Regions from separate parts of the Halomonas sp. OfavH-34-E genome, predicted to be linked through region 3. Evidence: riboswitches for the same ligand, from Rfam matches in the RefSeq annotation. Region 3 holds a riboswitch; each other region holds the start of a gene.
What was found. A riboswitch is a leader RNA that binds a small molecule or an ion and turns the genes downstream of it on or off. The one in region 3 is predicted to bind thiamine pyrophosphate.

Region 1: linked by a shared signal. The riboswitch ahead of NH448_RS10290 (sodium:solute symporter family protein) and the one ahead of tenA (thiaminase II) in region 3 are both predicted to bind thiamine pyrophosphate.
Region 2: linked by a shared signal. The riboswitch ahead of NH448_RS10280 (3-oxoacyl-ACP reductase) and the one ahead of tenA (thiaminase II) in region 3 are both predicted to bind thiamine pyrophosphate.

What each region holds. Positions count from the first base shown of each region.
Region 1 covers NZ_JAMXRY010000019.1:67,534-70,885, forward strand. The annotation lists gene NH448_RS10290 (sodium:solute symporter family protein) at 81-1,526, opposite strand; TPP riboswitch at 1,607-1,709, opposite strand; gene NH448_RS10295 (hypothetical protein) at 1,769-2,557, opposite strand; gene NH448_RS10300 (diguanylate cyclase) at 2,729-3,352, shown strand, end outside.
Region 2 covers NZ_JAMXRY010000019.1:64,324-67,437, reverse strand. The annotation lists gene NH448_RS10285 (LLM class flavin-dependent oxidoreductase) at 1-1,229, opposite strand, end outside; gene NH448_RS10280 (3-oxoacyl-ACP reductase) at 1,229-2,038, opposite strand; TPP riboswitch at 2,086-2,184, opposite strand; gene NH448_RS10275 (SOS response-associated peptidase) at 2,283-2,957, opposite strand.
Region 3 covers NZ_JAMXRY010000043.1:15,533-18,884, forward strand. The annotation lists gene thiC (phosphomethylpyrimidine synthase ThiC) at 1-932, opposite strand, end outside; TPP riboswitch at 1,010-1,144, opposite strand; gene tenA (thiaminase II) at 1,156-1,824, opposite strand; TPP riboswitch at 1,906-2,059, opposite strand; gene NH448_RS17145 (GSCFA domain-containing protein) at 2,823-3,352, shown strand, end outside.

The DNA of each region.
Region 1 (3,352 bases), on a different contig from region 3:
CTTGAAACGACAACAGCGGGACGCGTCAGCACGTCCCGCTGTTTTTTATCACGCCTTGCCAGGCTGTCAGCGTGGCGGTGTCAGCTCTGGAAACGCCGCACCAGACTGCCCATGCGGGTGAAGTCATAGTCCTGGCGGGATGGCAGCAGCTTCATCAGCACCAGCGAGACCAGCACCGGCACGAAGGCCGCCAGCAGGAAGGATTCCAGCAGGGTGGCGGTACCGCCGCTGGGGGACGGGAACATCGCCAGCCCGGCGACCAGGCCCGCAGCGGTGCTGAGGACCGCGTTGCGCCCGTCGTAGCGGCGATTGAACAGACCGAAAAACACTGGGAAGGCCGCCGCCGAGCACAGCAGGTCCGCCAGCAGGAACAGATAGAGCACGCTGTAGCCCTGGGCCGCCACCCAGGTCACCGGCACCGCTGCGGCGACGATCAGCCAGCGTGCCAGGCGCATCAGGGTGGCTTCGCTGGCCTGGGGCAGCAGCCGGTGCATGTCGACGGCGATGATGCTGGAGGTGGCGTTGACGGTAGTGTCGGCGCTGCTCATCACCAGGGCCAGACCCAGCGGAATCAAGGCCAGGGCGAACCACAGCGGCACCTCGGACAGCAGCACGCTGAACAGCGCCACCGAACCGTCTCCCTCGAGCCCGAGGCCGACGAAGGCCAGGCCGAACAGGCCCATCAGCACGATCACCGGAAAGTTGAACAGCCCTGCGATCCAGAAGCCCCGCCGCAGCACCTTGCTGTCCCGGGCGGCGTAGATGCGCTGCCAGGTGCCCTGGTAGAACAGGCCGGTCAGCATCACCGCGATAAAGAACGTCAGACCGGCACGCAGGCCACCGGCATCGGTGACATCCAGCAACTGGGGCGCACGCTCCTGCAGGCCCTCGAGCGTCGGCGCGACGCCGCCGGCGGCCTGCCAGCCGAACACCAGCAGCAGCGCCAGCAACGGCAGGATCACCAGCATCTGTACCTTGTCGGTGAAGATGGTGGTGCGCAGGCCGCCGTAGAAGGTGTAGAGCAGGGTCGCGATCATCACCACGCAGGCGGTCAGCCACAGCGGGATCGGCGCCAGCAGGGTGACCATATGGGCGATCGCGGTGAGGCCTGCCGCCAGCGAGATGAACAGATAGAACAGCATGATCGTCAGGGTGAAGGCGTACATGGTGCGCCCGTAGCGATGGATCACGAACTCGGTGAGGCCGTGGCCTTCGGGGATCAGCTCACGCATGCGTCGTCCCAGCGGGATCATCACCAGGCGCGGGACCATGGAACCCAGCGCATAGCCCAGTACCGCGCCGATGCCGCCCCAGGTAGCCGCCTGGGCGGGGCCGAACAGGATCCAGGTGCCCAGGGTGGTGGCCACCAGGGTCAACACCGTGGCGCGGGTGTTCTGGCTGTTGCGAGCCGAGATGTAGTCATCCAGGCCGCCCTGACGACGTCGGGCATAGATCAGGCCGGGGATGGCAAAGATGGCGGCGCACAGCAGAAGCCACAGCGCCGTCCAGGTGGGATCGAGCATCATCGAAAGAAGACCTCTTTCTTGTCGTTGTCCGCAGGGACCGGTGGACAGGCGGGACGAGCGGCGGACAGGAAGAAAGAGGAGATAACGCAACCATCCTTCCCTTCGCCGGCATGACCCGGATCAGGTTCAAAGGGTTACCGCGTGATGCGGAATCTCAGCCGTCAGGCTCCCCCAGGAATGCGCACAGCGTAGGACCGCCTCCGATGGCTGTCAATTGGCGCTTTGGCCGCAGCGACGGGGCGTCAGACGGTGGGCGAGGTGCGCAGGCTGTGCCAGCAATCGTAAAGCCAGTTTGCCGCCCGGCGTGGATCGATGTCAGCCATCGCCAGATAGCCATGACAGCAGGCCTCGCGGCTCGCTCGCACAATGGCCGAGGCGTCGGTGGCGTCCATCACCAGGGTGCGTCGGTGCCCGCCGCCGCCGCGCAGGAAGGGAGCCGCGGGCGCGCGCTGGAACTCGACGCCTGCCGGCAGGGGCGCTGTCGAGTGATGCGTGTCGGGGTGGTCTGGGGCGCACAGGATGACCTCGAAGCCGAGCCGTTGTCCCTGGCGCGCCAGGTCGGCATTGACCGGAGAGTGGCCGGTCAGTACCAGACGCAAGGCCGGCTGGATCAGCACCTCGACGACGTCGTCGCCGATCTGGACCAGCGGACTGGTTGGCGTGGGTCGCTGCAGGTTCATGGACGTATTGCCCAGGCTGACGCGGCGAATCAGCGATGGCTGGCCGGCGAGCGTTGCATGGATGACCTCCAGGTGCACCAGGGTCTCGCTGCTCGGTGACAGGCGCTCGACCAGACAGGGGGTGCCATCGTTGGCGTTGTTGTCGATATTGACCAGGCAGGCGCCGCCGCCCCGCGCCTGGGACAGCAAGATGGGCTGTCCGGCGTACCCGGGGCCATCGGCATCGCTGGTGACGCTCAGGTGGGGGAAGGCGGGAGCAGGGGTGTCCAGGCGTGTGCACAGCCAACTGGTATCCCCGCGATTGGCCAGCGTCAGGGCGTGTTCGATGGCGACAAGGTCCTGGTGGATCATGGGCAGCTCCCGCGGCGGTGTCGGCCACGCCAGCATAACGTGGAAGCGGGCAAGCGAAATAATCCGGCATCTATAAGCATCTTTTCATAGGCTAGAGAAGACGGCACGCGAGCCGCCAGGGTATTGACCTGCTGCCGGTCCAGGGCAGGGCTTACGCAAGGAGATGTCCTCATGGAGCGTTTTGCCTGGGTGGAAGAGGCATTGGTGTCGTCCGGAACGGTGCTGGTACGCCTGACGCCGGAGTTGCAGGTGCACGACGTGGTCGGTGATGCCGTGCGCGTGCTGGGCGAGCCTGGAGACGTCTGGATCGGGCGGGGGCTGGCAGAGCTGCCTGGCGAGGCCGCGGCAGTAGCTGAAGCCTGGGTCTCCCGGGGTGCCGCTCACGCTGCCAAGCCTTCGATGCCGCTGGAAATGGGCGATGGTAGCTGCTGTCGCCTGGCCGATGGTGGGCTGGTGCTGCGACTGTCGGCTCGGCAGAAGGCAAGCCGCGGTGTCATCGCGCGGATGGCCGACCACCTGCCGGTGATGGTGGCCTACGTCGACCGCGACTTCTGCTTCCGTTTCAACAATCGTGCCTACCTCGACTTCATCGGCCTGCCTGCCGAGGCGCTGATGGGGCAGCCGGTGTCTTCGGTGCTTGATGCAGACTCCTACGCCAAGATCCGGCCACGTTTCGATCTGGCGCTGGCGGGGCAGGAGGTCAGCTACGAGGATTCCCTGGTGCTCCAGGATGGTCGCCAGATCTACTTCAAGGTCCACTATCTGCCGGACCTGGTGGAAGATGAAGTGATGGGC
Region 2 (3,114 bases), on a different contig from region 3:
CGAAACAGCCCGCGGCGCTGCAGTTCGGGCACGACCTGTTCGACCACGTCCTCGATGCTGTCCGGCAGCGATGGCGGCATCAGGTTGAAGCCGTCCGCCCCGCCCTGCTCGACCCAGCGCTGCATCTCGTCGGCGATACGCTCCGGGGTGCCGACCATGGTGCAGTGGCCGCCACCGGCGGCGAGCCGTCCCAGCAACTGGCGCAGCGTCGGTCGTTCGCTCTCGATGATCCGCAGAATCGTGGCGTAGCGCCCCTTGGGCCCGCTGAAGGCCTCCAGTGGCGGCAACTCGGGTACTGGGGCGTCGAGCTCCCAGTCGCTCACGTCCTGGCCGATGAACTGACTCAACTGGCGCCGGGAGCTGTCCACCGGCAACAGTTCGTCGAGCTCCCGCTGCTTGCGTCTGGCCTCCTCTTCGGTGGAGCCGACGTAGGTCACAAGCCCCGGCATGATCGCGACCTTCGGTCTGCCCGCGGCCTTTACCCTGGCCTGAAGATCGCGGTAGTAGTCCTGGGCAGAGGACAGATCGTAGGCCACCGCGTAGATGGCCTCGGCGTAGCGCGCGGCCAGGTCACGGCCCTGATCCGAGGCTCCGGCCTGGAACAGCACCGGGTGGCCCTGGGGCGGACGCGGCACCGTCAGCGGGCCATCCACCAGAAAGTGCTCCCCGTGATGATGGATGGGACCGACCCGGCTGGCGTCGACGTAATCGCCCTGGCGATCCCTCACCAGGGCGTCGTCACTCCAGGAGTCCCACAGCGCCAGCACGGTATTGGCGAATTCCTCCGCCCGGGCATAGCGCTCGGCGTGGCTTGGCATGGCCTCGAGCCCATGGTTGCGCGCCTCGCTGTCGAACATCGAGGTCACCAGGTTCCAGCCCAGGCGTCCGCCGGAGATATGGTCCAGCGAGGCCAGCATGCGCGCAGCGTGAAACGGTGTATAGAAGGTGCTGGAGACGGTCGAGATCAGCCCGATGTGTTCGGTGGCCCGCGCCATGGCCGCCAGCATGGTCAGGGGCTCCAGGGTCCACAGCGGACCGTCGGCGATGTTGCCCGCGGCGTGACCATCGGCGAAGAACACCGCATCGAAGCGACCCCGCTCGGCGAGCCGCGCCAGTTCCTCGTAGTAGCGGATATCGGCCAGGCGCTCGACGCTGGAACGGGGATGACGCCAGGCCGCCTTGTGGTGGCCACAGCCCATGATGAACAGATTGAGGTGCATGCTGGCCATCAGTCCTTCACCAGTCCGCCGTCGACCACCAGGTTCTGGCCGGTGACCGCTCGCGACCAGGGCGAAGCGAACAGTAGCGCAGCGTCGGCAAACTCTTGCGGCGTGGTCACCCGTCTCAGCGGTGTGCTGGCGGCGATCAGATCGAACACCGCCTCCGGCGTGGCGCGGGAGGCATCGGTGGTGCGCAACAGGCCCCCGGAGATCATGTTCACGGTGATGTTGTCCGGGCCCAGATCGTGGGCCAGGGTGCGCGTCAGCGACAGCAGCGCCGCCTTGGCGGCGGTGTAGTCGTGGTAGGGCACCACCGGGTTCTGGAACAGGTTGGTACCGATATTGACGATGCGACCAAAGCCGGCCTCACGCATGCCGGCAAGCGAAGCCTGCACCGTGTTCAGAGCCCCCCGGGCGACGCCCTGAAGCTGATGATCGAGGTGCTCCCAGGTCAGCTCGTCGGGACCGGGGCGGGCGTCGCCGTTGAAAGCGAAGTCCGGCAGCGCATTGTTGATCAAGGTGGTGACCGGCGCGCCGAAGTGCTCGCGGGCATGCGCGAACATGGCATCGACGGCGCTGCGATCACAGACGTCGGCGGCCACCGCCAGGGCTTGCTCGGGATAGTCGGCTACCAGCGCGTTGGCGCCCTCTTCGCTGCGTCGATAGTTGACCACCACCCGCGCGCCCTGCTCGAGGAAGCTGCGCGCCAGGCTGACACCGAGGCCACGTCCGGCGCCGGTGACGACGACCAGCTGGCGGGAAATAGGAAGCGCGGGCGGGCTTGCGGAGGTAGCGCGTGAGGCGTCGGAAAGGGTCATCTGGCGGGTCCTTGGTCGAGGCGAGGAACGCACGCCGACCCCTGGACTGACGACTGCGCTGACATCCCTTCGCCGGTATGAACTGGATCAGGTTCGACGGGTGTTTCTCAGCCCCGCTATCGTGCGGGACACCCCGTGCCATGCGCCTTCGACCTTAGCCCATCGGCGCAGGGCGGACAAGCCGCGCAGCACCTGGAACATCACCGCAGCCGGGGCATGCAGATGGGCGCTTCAGACCCGACGGTCAGCCCGGTGCCTGGACGGCTTGCATCAAGTCACTTCCTTCCTCTCCCGCCCGATTGACCCTGGTCGAGACCGGCCATGCGTCGAAGGCGCCAGCGGGTAGATGCCGCACCGTCTGGCGCATGACGTCGCGATCGCTCAGCTCAGGATCGAGCCAGGGTTCAAGGCTGCCGTCGTCCAGCGCCAGCGGCATCCGGGCGTGCACCTCACTCGCGCAGCCCCGGGCGGGTTCGGTGAGGATGGCAAGGCCCGGCCTGCCGTCGGCCCTTTCACTGAAGATCGCCGCCAGCCACAGCGGCGCGCGATCTTCACGACATAGAAAAAAGGGCTGCTTGCCGGCCTCGCCCGGCAGCCACTCGTACCAGCCGTCCGCCGGCACCAGGCAGCGATGGCGGGCAAAGGCCCCACGAAAATAGCGCGAGGTGGCGACCTTCTCCACGGTGGCGTTGATCGGCTCCGGCGCCCCGGCTTGGGCCCAGTGGGGTCGATAGCCCCACCACATCGAGGTAAAGGAAGGTATGCCCTCCCCGTCCATGGCGAGCGACGTGATCCAGGTGCCCGGCGCGACGTTGTAGCGAGGTGGCGGCTCCTGCTCGGGCAGGCGCGGCGCCACCGGCAAGCGCATCAGCGCCGCCAGCTGAGCAAAAGGTGTGTAACAGGCGAAACGGCCGCACATGGTTACCTCCGTTGCCGGACCCTGCAGGATCAGCCTAGCACCATCTCTTGCGTCCACTCCGGCCACCTGTGCGCGCTACAGGTTAGTCATATGCGAACGTTAAGTTTTCGCTAAGCTAGGCAGCCTAGCCTTGCCATCAACTCCTCTTTCAAGGACG
Region 3 (3,352 bases):
AGCGGCACCGTGCCGATCGGTACCGGCGAGTTGCGGATGATCCACTCGCGGGTTTCGTGGATGTTCTGGCCAGTGGACAGATCCATGATGGTATCGGCGCCCCAGCGGATGCCCCAGGTCATCTTCTCGACCTCTTGCTCGATGGAGGAGGTCACCGCCGAGTTGCCCAGATTGCCATTGATCTTCACCAGGAAGTTGCGCCCGATGATCATCGGCTCGGCTTCCGGGTGGTTGATGTTGGCGGGGATGATGGCGCGCCCGGCGGCGACTTCCTGGCGCACGAACTCTGGGGTGATCTCCTCGGGAAGACGGGCGCCGAAGCCCTGCCCGGGATGCTGGTGGTCAAGGATGCGCTCGACCTCATCGCTGCCTCGATAGCCATCGGCCAGGGCCTGTCGACGCTGGTTCTCGCGGATGGCGATGAACTCCATCTCCGGGGTGATGATGCCGCGGCGGGCGTAGTGCAGCTGGGTAACATTGCCGGCGCGGCCATCGGCGCCACGACGTGCGCGGCGCGGCGTACGAGTCAGTTCGAAGCGCAGCGGAGCGAGCGTCGGGTCGTTGGCACGTCGGCGACCGTAGTCCGAGGTCGGGCCATCGAGCCATTCGGTGTCGTCGCGCTCCTCGATCCAGGGCCGGCGCAACTCGGCAAGCCCGCGACGCAGGTCGACCTCGACCTGGGGATCGGTGTAGGGGCCGGAGGTGTCGTAGACCAAGAGCGGCGGATTGGCCTCGTCGGCCCCGGAGGTGCGGGTCGCTGACAGCGAAATCTCGCGAAACGGCACCCGCAGGTCGTCGCGGGAGCCCTTTACATAGACCTTGCGCGAACCCGGCAGGGGCGTAACTGCGGCCTGGTCGACCTGGGCGGTCTCGGCCAGGAAGTGCGCGCTATGGCGGGGTTTGTTTGCGGAAACGGGTTGATCGAGCGGCATTGGCTTGTCCTTCTCACGGCACTGGGTGCTGGCGTTGTTGTGTGCATCGCGTGAGGAAGGAGGGGGCGTCGTGGCCTGGGCCGTGAGCGCTTGATCCCTACGCTGGTCCTCACCGCGATGCCATGGCATCGGGGTTACCCCCAGATCAGGTTCAACGGGTCCCATGCGCTGCATGATCTCAGCCGCCTCTGGCGGCCCCCCGTCAAGCGTGGTGCTTATTGTGTTAGTCGCTTAGATCGAGCCCCATCTGCCAGAAGTCGATCTCGAGTCGTGTCGCGTCGGCGAATATCCGTGACAGTCGCGCAAAGCGCTCGCCGGATACCTGGGCCAGCTGATCGTCGAGCCAGGCCTGCTCCTGGCGTGCGGCGGCCTGGAAGTCGTCGCTTTCGTACATGGCGATCCAGGTGTCGAAGGGATTGTCTGCACCGCGCAGGGTGTCCGAACGGGCGTTGAGCGTTCTCGCGATATCGGCGTAGCCGACCATGCAGGGGGCCAGCGCCACGTGCAGGTCCAGGAGGTCGCCGCGGCTGCCGGCGTCCAGCACGTAGCGGGTATAGGCCAGGGTAGCGCGAGCTTCGGGCAGCTCGGCGAGTTCGGCCTCGCCGATGCCCCAGTCACGGCAGAAGGCGAGATGCAGGCCGAGTTCCACATCGAGGATGGTCTTCATGCCGTCGAAGGCGCCGCGCAGCTCGTCGAGGCTGTGGCTCTTGTAGGCCGCCAGGGCGTAGGCCCGGGAGAACTGCAGCAGAAACAGATAGTCCTGCTTGAGGTAGTGACGGAAGCTGGCGTCAGCCAGTTCACCACGGCCAAGGGCGAGCACGAAGTCGTGTTCGATGTAGGCGTGCCAGTCATCGCGGCAGGCGTCGACAAGATCGGTAAAGCGGTAGCCCATGTTGCCTCCGGTTGGTGCGGATCCGGAGTGCGGCGGCTGAGGACACGGCGACGAGAAAGGAGGGAGGTGCGCGCGCAGGGGCTGTCACCACCGCCTGATTCCCTACGCCGGTTCAAGGTGTGAAGCCACACCGCACCCGGATCAGGTTCCACGGGATCGGCGCTGGCGGCCGGTGATTCGTCACCCTGGCCCTGCGCCATCTCAGCCGGATTCACCGGCACCCCGTCAAGCGAGTCTGGATCGAGTCTAGCATGACCTCGAAGGGAGTCCACCTCGGCTTGGCAAGAACCGATCCCGATCAGTAGATACGCCGCTGGGGGGAGGAGGTTTCCACGATATCGCGAGAGTGCAACTGCCCAGATATCTGGAGAAGTTTCCGCATGGTTGAGAATGCATTTTATCCGATTGAGGAAAAGTGGCGAAGTAGAGTCCTGATTGATCAATTCGACAAAGTTTCGACGATTTTGTTGTTATTTAAAGGGATATTTGCGTGGTTTTTCTTGGATGTTCTCTGGATTGTATTTGCGTGTTTTGCGGCTGCCTGATAGAGAATATGTGAGAGAATCTAGAGTGAAAAAAGTACGTTTGTTTTATCGATATTCTGACAGTCGTTGTGCGCTTGATGACTCCTTTGTGAAGAAGGGCAGAAAGTGACAGGTGTGTTGGTCCCGTCTTTATGGGAAGCATTGGTTCGCCGAGTTTTCATGGAAGCTAAAAATGCTTGCTTTGTTCTCTTTTGAACCACCCGTGGGGCAGGGAAATGGTGCATGGGAAAGGTTCTATGAAGGGCTCCGGGGCCGTTGTCAGTGCTCGTTTCTCAACACAATAGACAAATATTTCGCCTATCTTTTTTTATGCAAATATTTTAGAAAGGAAGACGAGATGCCAGTGTTGGCGTAAACACTCCTATTCGTCGTGGTAATGTGTGATTTAAGATAGACGTTATCAATTTTGTTCGTTCACGACCGATGTTATATATTATGTTTGAGGTGATTAATATGAATCCATATTCGACACTTCCAGACCGTGCCTTCTGGAAAAAAGCTGTATCAGAAAAGTCGATTTTTGACATATCCAATTTGTGGTCTCCAAAGTTCAAGATCACAAAGGATAGTAGGGTGGTTACCTTCGGTTCCTGCTTTGCGCAACATATTGGAAACGCTCTTGATAGCAGAGGGTTCAACTGGGTCTCGACAGAAACTCCACCTAGGGGGCTCTCGCAGGAAAATGCAAAAAAATACAATTACAATATATTTTCGGCAAGAACCGGGAATATATACACCACCTCATTGTTGAAGCAGTGGGTAGAGTGGGCAACAGGGATAAAAGAGCCGCCTGAGGAGATTTGGGAAAAGAACGGAAGGTTCTATGATCCCTTTCGCCCCGTGGTGGAACCAGAGGGTTTCTGTAGTAAAGAAGAGTTAATGCTCTCTCGAGAGGAGACAATAAAAGCGTTTAGGGAATGCATCTTCTCATCAGACTTCTTTGTCTTCACCTTAGGGTTGACTGAAAGCTGGTTCAATTCGGA